Regions from separate parts of the Pseudoalteromonas sp. TB41 genome, predicted to be linked through region 1. Evidence: predicted binding sites of a transcription regulator. Region 1 holds the regulator's gene; the other holds the start of a gene.
What was found. Region 1 encodes ArgR, which controls arginine synthesis, uptake and breakdown. Its sites were predicted from a motif close to ANTGAATANNTATTCANT; they were not measured.

Region 2: the regulator ArgR is predicted to act here: its motif matches at 1,776-1,793, upstream of gltB (glutamate synthase large subunit).

The regions. Positions count from the first base shown of each region.
Region 1 is NZ_AUTH01000069.1:11,010-16,102, forward strand. It holds gene L641_RS0109220 (iron ABC transporter permease) at 1-681, shown strand, start outside; gene L641_RS0109225 (ABC transporter ATP-binding protein) at 682-1,734, shown strand; gene L641_RS0109230 (Dyp-type peroxidase) at 1,774-2,673, shown strand; gene argR (transcriptional regulator ArgR) at 2,731-3,198, opposite strand; gene mdh (malate dehydrogenase) at 3,414-4,346, shown strand; gene ispB (octaprenyl diphosphate synthase) at 4,422-5,093, opposite strand, start outside.
Region 2 is NZ_AUTH01000110.1:69,327-74,419, reverse strand. It holds gene gltB (glutamate synthase large subunit) at 1-1,674, opposite strand, end outside; gene L641_RS0120130 (Grx4 family monothiol glutaredoxin) at 2,911-3,249, opposite strand; gene L641_RS0120120 (Fe-Mn family superoxide dismutase) at 3,514-4,095, shown strand; gene L641_RS0120115 (PrkA family serine protein kinase) at 4,304-5,093, shown strand, end outside.

The DNA of each region.
Region 1 (5,093 bases):
TTTGATCAAGCGTGGAATAGTGAGTTTTTTAGCTATGCATGGCAAAGTTTAAAAGTGGCGGCTGTAGTCAGTGTGGTGACTATTATACTGAGTGTTTTAGTGGTGTTTTATCAGCGCATTGCTAAACAAACAAATCCATTAATACCCGGGCGTTTGGCCAGTACGGGCTATGCGTTACCCGGCACAGTATTAGCGATAGCGGTATTGTTGCCACTCACCCTATTAGAAAATACTATCAACCGCACTTTAGCTCCTTATCATTTAGATATTGGTTTATTACTTACTGGCAGCTTACTCACTATTATTTTTGCTTATATAGTGCGGTTTTACGCCGTTGCACACGGAGCTATTGAGTCGAGCTTTTCACGTATTAGTCCCTCCCTTGATATGGCAAGCCAGTCAATGGGAAAAAGCCAAGGGCGCACATTACGCTTAGTGCACTTACCTTTATTACGCCGAGGCTTATTAACCGCAGGTTTATTGGTCTTTATCGAGTGTATGAAAGAGCTACCCGCAGCTTTGTTGTTAAGGCCTTTTGATTTTGAAAGCTTAGCAACTCATGTGTTTCAGTATGTAAGCGATGAACAATTAGAGCTGGCCTCTATATCGGCTTTGTTTATTGTGGTGGTGGGGTTTATTCCGTTATATTTTATTAACCGTTCAATGGAGCAACGTAGCTAAATGAGTAGTTTGATTTTACAAGGCGTGAGCTATGCATATAACGGGACTAAGGTGATAGATAATTTAGATTTAACCTTAGGTAAAGACGAAATAGTGTGTTTACTCGGAGCCAGTGGCTGCGGTAAAACCACCACACTAAAAGCCATTGCAGGATTAATTGAAGCCAAACAAGGGCAGGTATTTATTGATGGTAAGCTAGTTAGTGATGCTAATACGTTTGTTTCACCTGAGCATCGTAATATTGGCATGATGTTTCAAGACTATGCGTTATTTCCGCATTTAACGGTGGCTAATAATATTGCGTTTGGGCTAAGCGGTATGAGCAAAGCAGATAAACACGCACGCGTAAGTGAAATGCTAAAGTTGGTACACTTGGTAGGCTGCGCCGATAGATTCCCTCATCAACTCTCTGGTGGGCAACAGCAGCGAGTAGCGATTGCACGCGCATTAGCTTATAAACCTAGCTTACTGTTACTTGACGAGCCATTTTCTAATATTGATACCCAAGTACGATTTGAGTTAATTGCCGACATTAGGCGCATTATTAAGGCGCAGCAAGTATCGGCTGTGTTTGTTACTCACTCAAAAGAAGAGGCGTTTGCTTTTTCAGATACGCTTGCGGTTATGCACCAAGGTAAAATTGCGCAGCAAGGTACGCCAGAACAGCTTTTTGCTAAACCACGTTCAAAGGAGGTTGCAGAGTTTCTGGGTCAGGGCATATACTTAAGCGCAACCGTATTAACCGCCACTGAATATCAAACGCAGTTTGGGGTGGTTGAATCAATACAGCCACAGCAGCATGGCGTGGCGGATAAGGGCGTTATTTATGTGCGTCCGCATCAACTTGAACTTGCTAGTAATAACGATACGCAACAGCAATCTGAGCGGGTTAGTATATTAAGTAGTCGCTTTATTGGCTCCGCTTATGTATACACTGTGGTTATTGATGAGCAAGAAATAGAAGTTGCAGCCCAGTATGGCCAGTCATTTGAAATAAATGAACAGGTTATAATAAAAATAAAACCGCACACGGTGAATTTTTTTGAATCGTAATTAATCGCTGTGTTTTGCTCTAAAAAGTAAGGAATGACAATGGCGCAAGCGCAATCAGGGATTTGTGCTGAAGCAAACTTACACGGTTTGCACTTATTTTTTAATGTACTTGATGGTCACGACGAATCACTTCGCGCTAAGCTTAAAAAAGTGAGCGATATTGAAGATGAGTTTAGTGATCAGTTCTCTGAATCTATGCTTTCTTGTATGGTCGCCATTGGCGCGCAATATTGGCCACACATTCTGCCTGATTATATGCCAAGTGAGCTGCAAAGCTTTCCTAATATCACCCATAGCGATTTTGTGATGAGTGCAAGGCCATGCGATTTATTTGTACAAATCCGCTCAGACAGAGAAGATGTAAACCACCTGTTTGCATTGCAAATATTAAAACTTTTCAACCCTGATGTTGAGCTGGTGGAGCAAATTCGAAATTTTCGTTTTTTAGATGGCCGTGATTTTAATGGTTTTATTTATGCGGGCGATACTCCGCATGGTCGTCAAAAACGGGTAACGGCCCTCGTTAATAAGCCTGATAGCTTTGAAGATCAAGGCAGCTATATTCATGTTCAGCGCTATAAGCATGACTTAACGTTATGGCAGCACTTGTCGTTGCAAGAACAAGAACAAATAATGGGGCGTACTCGTCTCGACAATACCCTAATAAGCCCCGCACTTGAAAGCAGCCATGCAACCCGAAGTGAATTAAAAGATGAACAGGGGCAAGCATTATTACTAAATCAAAGTATGCCTTATGGCGACGTGTATGAGCAGGGGATGTTAATGATTACGTGCTCGGCTAAAGGGGATGCGTTCGAGAAAGTACTCAATAGCCGATTAGGGCAGGGGGAGTATTACGACCATTGGCTTGATTTTACTCAAGCAGATATGGGCTCTGCGTTTTTTGCACCCTCAGTGCGATTTCTAAAGCAGCTATAAAACAAGCCAGTAACGGCTACGTATCAGTATAGCCGTAACAGTGATAACCAAACGAGTTTAAACCGTATCAAACAAAATACGCACACGCTCTAATGTGAGGTCTATTTCTGATACTTTCGCTGGCGCAATAAAAATAGTGTCATCGCCGGCAATTGTTCCTAATACGCCATCTGCTTTACCTAATGAGTCAAGTAAACGGGCAATTAGCTGAGCAGCCCCAGGACTGGTGCGAATAATAATCATCATTTCGTTATGCATAATATCAATAACTAACTGGCGTAACGGGCTTTTAGCGGTTGGTACACCCATTTCGGCAGGTAAACAGTACACCATTTCTTGTTTTGCATTGCGGGTACGTACCGCGCCAAACTTACTTAACATCCGCGACACTTTACTTTGGCTAATATTATCAAAGCCTTGTTCTTTTAATGCGTCAACTATTTCGCCTTGTGAGCCAAAATTCTCTTCTTTTAAAAGTGCTTTAAAGGCTTTTACCAATGCTTCTTGTTTGTCTTGTGGTTGCATAGTGTCTAATTAGTTATGTTGTCGATACTGCAAATTCTACACAAAAATGCATATTTATGCAGCAGTTGTTTAGGTTTTGCTGCGTTTAAACAGCAAAGTTTACAACTATGGTCGAAAATATAGCTAAAATAGGCAGGATAAATTTGTTTTTAGTCGCTAATTTCTTTATCTTATAAACCACAAATATTTCCTTCCTCAAATCACGGAGAATTCCAATGAAAGTTGCTGTATTAGGTGCTGCAGGTGGTATCGGTCAAGCGTTGTCTTTATTATTAAAAACAGGCTTACCAGCTGGTTCAGAATTATCACTATATGATGTTGCGCCAGTAGTTCCTGGTGTTGCTGTTGACCTTTCTCATATCCCAACAGATGTAAAAGTTGAAGGTTTTGGTGCAGATGCACTAGATAAAGCATTAACAGGTTGTGATATTGTTTTAATCCCAGCGGGTATGCCACGTAAGCCAGGTATGGATCGTGCAGATTTATTTAATGTTAACGCTGGTATCATTAAAACATTAGCAGAAGGTATTGTTGCTAACTGCCCTAAAGCGCTTGTAGGTATTATCACTAATCCAGTTAATGGAACTGTACCTATTGTTGCTGAAGTATTCAAAAAAGCAGGTACTTACGATGCTAAGCGTGTATTTGGTATTACAACTTTAGATGTGATCCGTTCTGAAGCGTTTATTGCTGAACTTAAAGGCGTAGACGTAGCAAGTGTTAAAGTACCAGTGATTGGTGGCCACTCAGGCACAACCATTCTACCGTTACTTTCTCAAGTTGAAGGTGTTACTTTCACTGATGAAGAAGTAGCTACACTAACTCCTCGTATCCAAAACGCAGGTACTGAAGTAGTTAATGCTAAAGCGGGCGGTGGTTCTGCAACATTATCTATGGGTGCTGCTGCAGCACGTTTTTGTATGTCTTTAGTTAAAGGCTTACAAGGTGAAGACGTTGTAGATTATGCATACGTTGCTGTTGAAAATGGCGATGCAGAGTACTTTGCACACCCAGTACGTTTAGGCAAAAATGGCGTAGAAGAAATTCTTTCTTACGGCACTCTAAGCGCATTTGAAGAGCAAGCTAAAAATGACATGCTTGAAACGCTGAAAAAAGATATCAAAGAAGGTGTTGATTTTATGGCGTAATAGCCAAAATTAACCCATAAAAAAGCCTGCATTTGCAGGCTTTTTTATTGCTCGGAATTATCTACACAGTATTACTTAGTGGTCGCGGTCAACCGATATTCTAGCTAAGCTAATTAGTGCTTGCTTGTAACTCGACTCCGCTAAGCAATCTAAACAGGCAATTGCTTTTTCTGCTTCTTGCTCGGCTTTTTCCATTGTGAACTCAAGGGCATTGGTATGTTTGAGCGCAGCCAGTATCTCGTCAAGGTGCTCCATACCATTACAGTGCTCAATAGCGTCTCTTATTAACTGTGTTTGATGCTCACTACCGTGTTGCATTGCATATATAAGAGGTAACGTCGGCTTACCTTCAGCTAAATCGTCGCCAATGTTTTTACCAAGTTGGTCGGCATCAGCGTTGTAATCTAAAACATCATCCACTAACTGAAAAGCAGTACCTAAATGCATGCCATACAAATTAAGTGCCTCTAGTACACTATCGTCTTGCTCAGTAATAATGGCCGCAAGACCCGTCGCTGCTTCAAATAGCTTGGCGGTTTTAGAATAAATAACCTGCATATAGCTGGCTTCAGTGGTATCAGGGTCGTTGCAGTTCATTAATTGCAGCACTTCACCTTCGGCAATAATGTTGGTTGCATCAGCCAGTACTTGCATTATTTGCATTTTACCAAGACCCACCATTAGCTGAAACGAGCGGGTGTAAATAAAATCACCCACCAGTACGCTAGCAGCATTACCAAACTCAGC
Region 2 (5,093 bases), on a different contig from region 1:
CATTAAAATAGGCGTATCAAATTGCAGGCGTTTAGCGTGCCCTGTTGTTTCATTAAATACGTTTTGCTCACTGCCAATACACGTTGCAAGCGACATTACATGGTTTTCACGTAACGGATCAATTGGCGGATTAGTAACCTGAGCAAACTTTTGACGGAAATAATCATAAAGTGAACGGTGCCCTTCACTCAGTACGGCAAACGGCGTATCGTCACCCATTGAGCCAGTGGCTTCTTGCCCATTTTCACCCATGACACGAATGACGCTGTCTAGCTCTTCGTTAGTATAGCCAAACATCTTTTGGTATTTGACAAGGGTTTCATCATCAAATGAGCGATTGCCCGCATCTTGCTCGGTAAGTGCTTCAAAAGGCGTTAATCGTTTAACGTTTTCTTCTAACCACGACTTATAAGGGTGGCGTGATTTTAAATCTTGGTCAATTTCATCTGAATGCCAAATTTTACCCAATTTAGTATCAATAACGAGGAGTTCGCCCGGGCCAACACGTCCTTTTTCGACCACTTCGTCAGCGGTGTAATCCCATATACCCACTTCAGAGGCTAAAGTAATAAAGCCATCTTGAGTAATAATATAACGCGCTGGACGTAAACCATTTCGGTCTAGGTTACAGGCTGCAAAACGCCCATCCGACATAACGATGCCTGCAGGGCCATCCCACGGTTCCATATGCATCGAATTAAAATCATAGAATGCACGTAAGTCGTCATCCATAGCACGGTTTTTTTGCCATGCTGGCGGCACTAGCATGCGCATCGCACGGAATAAATCCATACCACCAGCTAAAAACAGCTCTAGCATATTATCGAGGCTAGATGAGTCAGACCCTGTTTCATTAACAAACGGCGCTGCGCTTTGTAAATCAGGAATAAGCGGCGAAGCAAATTTATAAGAGCGTGCACGGGCCCACTGGCGGTTACCTTCAATAGTATTAATTTCACCATTGTGCGCTAAATAACGAAATGGTTGCGCTAAAGGCCAGCGAGGCTGTGTGTTTGTAGAGAAGCGTTGATGAAAAACACAAATAGCACTGGTCATGCGAATATCAGCAAGATCGAGATAAAAATTTGGCAAGTCAGCAGGCATCATTAAGCCTTTATAGATGGTGACTAGCCCAGATAAGCTCGCAATATAAAATGATTCATCATCCATCAAGCGCTTTTCTGCACGACGACGTGCAACATATAAACGTCGCTCTAAATCTTTAGAACGCCACCCTTCTGGCGCACTAATAAAAATTTGTTCAAACCCAGGCAATTGCTTTAGGGCTATAGGTCCTAACATTGATGGATCGGTAGGGACAACACGCCAACCTAAAATATTAAGCGTTTCTTTTTCTAGTTCTTCGCTTAAAACATCTTTAGCTGCTTGTGCTAATACCGGATCAGCATTGAGGAAAATCATCCCAACGGCGTAATTTTTACCTAAATGCCAATTATTTTCAGCAGCAATAGCACGAAAGAAGCTGTCTGGTTTTTGAAGTAACAAGCCACAACCATCACCCGTTTTACCATCAGCAGATATACCGCCGCGGTGCTGCATGCGATCTAAACCGGTGATCGCCGTACGGATGAGTCGGTGACTCGCTTGGTTATTAACTTGGGCTATTAAGCCAAAGCCACAATTATCTTTTTCTAGTTTTGAGTCATATAACATGGACCCCTCCCCTTGCTGCACTGTTAACGTGGATGAACGGCTCGACGATTTGCTAACAGACGATCAAAATTAGCGTTATTCCTAACCTGAGTCAATATCTTTCTGAATACATATTCATTATATTGAATATATTTCAACTTCATTAAAAATCATAAAATAATGCTAAATATTAACATTTGAGTAGATATTGGATCGAAAACTTTAATGACACCGGTGTTATTTTTAAGAACTTGTAAATAACCCCCCCCTCAATAGTCAGTTTACGTAAACGTAAACCATGCAAATAATGAATAATTATTCATAGCCGTATTTTATTCTTTATTAACTTGCTGATATTTACCTTTTACAAGCAAATTAATTAATAGTTTTTTACAGTGGTTTAAATTAATGCATATATTATTTAATAGTTACCAGTATTTGCTTTCATATTATGCATCTACTGACGTTTTATCTACCTTACCTATAGGTAAACTTTGTTTGGCCACCTAAGCAAAAACAGTGACTGCTATGAACACAGTCATTAAATATAAAGCACTTTAAAATCAACATACTAAAAGTTAACATCTCACTTGACTGCGTAAAAATAGGCTCACTTTTGAGTAAGCTAGCACTGTTTACGAGTGAATTATTTTTAATTTTATCAACTATGGCCTGCGCATATGGCTTACTTTGAATAAGTATTAACGCCAAGGAACGGTGATGAAAAAAGATGCCTGTGCACAAAATAATTAAGTTAATTAAGCAAAAACGATAAGAAAAGCTTAGGGTCTGTTGACCTTTGCGGATTACAATTTGTTCAAACTAGGGGCGGTTTAATCTCGGCGCGAGGTTTGTAACCTAGTGGACTAAGTAAAAACCGAGCAACAAAGAGTAAATCGTCCCTAGGCAGAACCCGAAGTTCAGCGCCTGTTTGTTATTGATGCTGCGTTATCGCCTATTTATGAGGAATACCACACCACATAGGCTCTGCCTTGCCTAAATACCAAACAGACTGCTGCAAATTTAACCTTGAAAGGTCAACAGACCCTAATACTGTTCGTTACTTTTACAGCTTTTAATGGCAGCAAATTGTTTGAGGTGGGTATTATATCGACAGGTTATTGGATCGGCTGAGAATTAAATCCCCATCATAGGAAAATCAGCCTATACCATTGTGAAATCGGCAGGTTCAGTGCTATTTAAGCTTACGCTAGACATAAAAAAAGCTGCAAATTGCAGCTTTTTTTACCTAAACGCTTATTCAGCGTCTGCAGGTTTATGCTTTGCAGCTGTTTCAGCAATCAGTGGTTGTAATTCACCACGTTGAAACATTTCAATGATAATGTCACAGCCACCAATTAACTCGCCTTCAACCCAAAGTTGCGGGAAGGTAGGCCAGTTAGCGTAAGCAGGAAGCTCTGCACGAATGTCTGGATTAAGTAAAATATCCACATATGCAAACGGTTCACCGCACGACATTAATGCTTGTGATGCTTGTGAAGAAAAACCACAATTAGGCAGTTTTGGTGATCCTTTCATGTATAAGATGATTGGGTTTTCAGCAATTTGCTGTTTAATTTTATCGATGGTTTCCATTTACAACCTCAAAATGACGATAGCGAACACATTAGGCCTTGAAAAAGTTTCACTGTGGCCTCAGATATATAGATTAACATAGGCAATTAAAGCCTCAATCTTAAATAGCTTTAGCAAGAGCATTGCTGTTTGCTAAAACTTGAGTAAAATACTCAACAATTATAGTAACACTATATTCCTGTTTGGTATAGATAAGTGCCCTGTTTGCGCAGGCATTACGTATTACTAAATAGACTATCAACCAAAAGAAGATGGAGATAAAAAATGGCATTTGAACTACCGTCACTACCGTATGCAATTGATGCACTTGAGCCACATATTTCACAAGAAACGCTAGAGTTTCACCATGGTAAACACCACAACACTTATGTGACTAAACTTAACGGTTTAATCCCAGGCACTGAGTTTGAAGGTAAATCACTAGAAGAGATCGTATGTTCTTCAGAAGGCGGTGTATTTAACAACGCTGCTCAAATCTGGAACCATACTTTCTACTGGAACAGCCTATCTCCAAATGGCGGTGGCGCTCCAACAGGTGCAATTGCTGATGCAATTAACGCTAAATGGGGCTCATTTGACGCATTTAAAGACGCGTTAAACGACAAAGCAGTAAATAACTTTGGTTCAAGCTGGACGTGGTTAGTTAAACTGGCTGATGGTTCACTAGACATCGTTAATACATCTAACGCTGCTACACCACTAACAGATGCAGGTGTTACTCCAATACTAACAGTGGATTTATGGGAACACGCATACTACATTGATTACCGTAACGTGCGTCCAGATTACCTTAAAGGTTTCTGGTCACTCGTTAACTGGGAATTCGCGAACGCTAACTTCGCATAATTAGTTTAATACTAGTTTTAAAAAGACGCTTAGGCGTCTTTTTTTATGCCTACAATTTGCATTAATTGCGTTTATACGTAGGTTGTTTTATAAAAGCGCATCTTGATCATTTTTCATATAAATTTTTAATTTTATTGCACAAAAAATGAAATTCGTGACTAGACTTTAGATAGTGAATACATCTTCAAAGTAGGTTTCGGAGGTCATTATGACTATTTTTGATCACTACCAAGCACGTTATGAATCAACACAAGAAGAAGAGTACAGTGTTGCTGAATTCCTCGAAATTTGTAAAACCGATAAGTCTGCTTATGCCAGTGCACCTGAAAGGTTACTGATGGCCATTGGCGAGCCTAAAATGTTAGATACCGCTACCGATACTCGTTTAAGTCGCTTATTTTCGAACCGTGTTGTTGCACGTTACCCAGCATTTGCTGACTTTTATGGTATGGAAGACGCCATTGAGCAAATTGTGTCTTATCTAAAACACGCCGCGCAAGGATTAGAAGAGTGTAAACAAGTGCTTTATTTACTCGGCCCTGTGGGTGGTGGTAAGTCATCAATTGCCGAAAAATTAAAGTATTTAATGCAACAAGTACCTATCTACTCCATTAAAGGCTCACCAGTTAATGACCATCCGCTGTCATTATTTGATCCCGTTGAAGATGCCAGCCTACTCGAAAAAGAATATGGAATTAAGTCTCGTTACCTCAAAACGGTAATGTCGCCATGGGCCGCAAAACGTTTACAAGAATTTAATGGTGATATTAGTCAATTTAGAGTGGTGAAACGCTTCCCATCAATTTTAAATCAAGTTGCGATTGCTAAAACAGAGCCCGGAGATGAAAACAATCAAGATATTTCTGCTCTTGTTGGTAAGGTAGATATTCGCCAACTTGAACACTTTGCACAAAATGATCCTGATGCTTATGCCTATTCAGGCGCATTATGTTTAGCCAACCAAGGCTTAATGGAATTTGTGGAAATGTTTAAAGCCC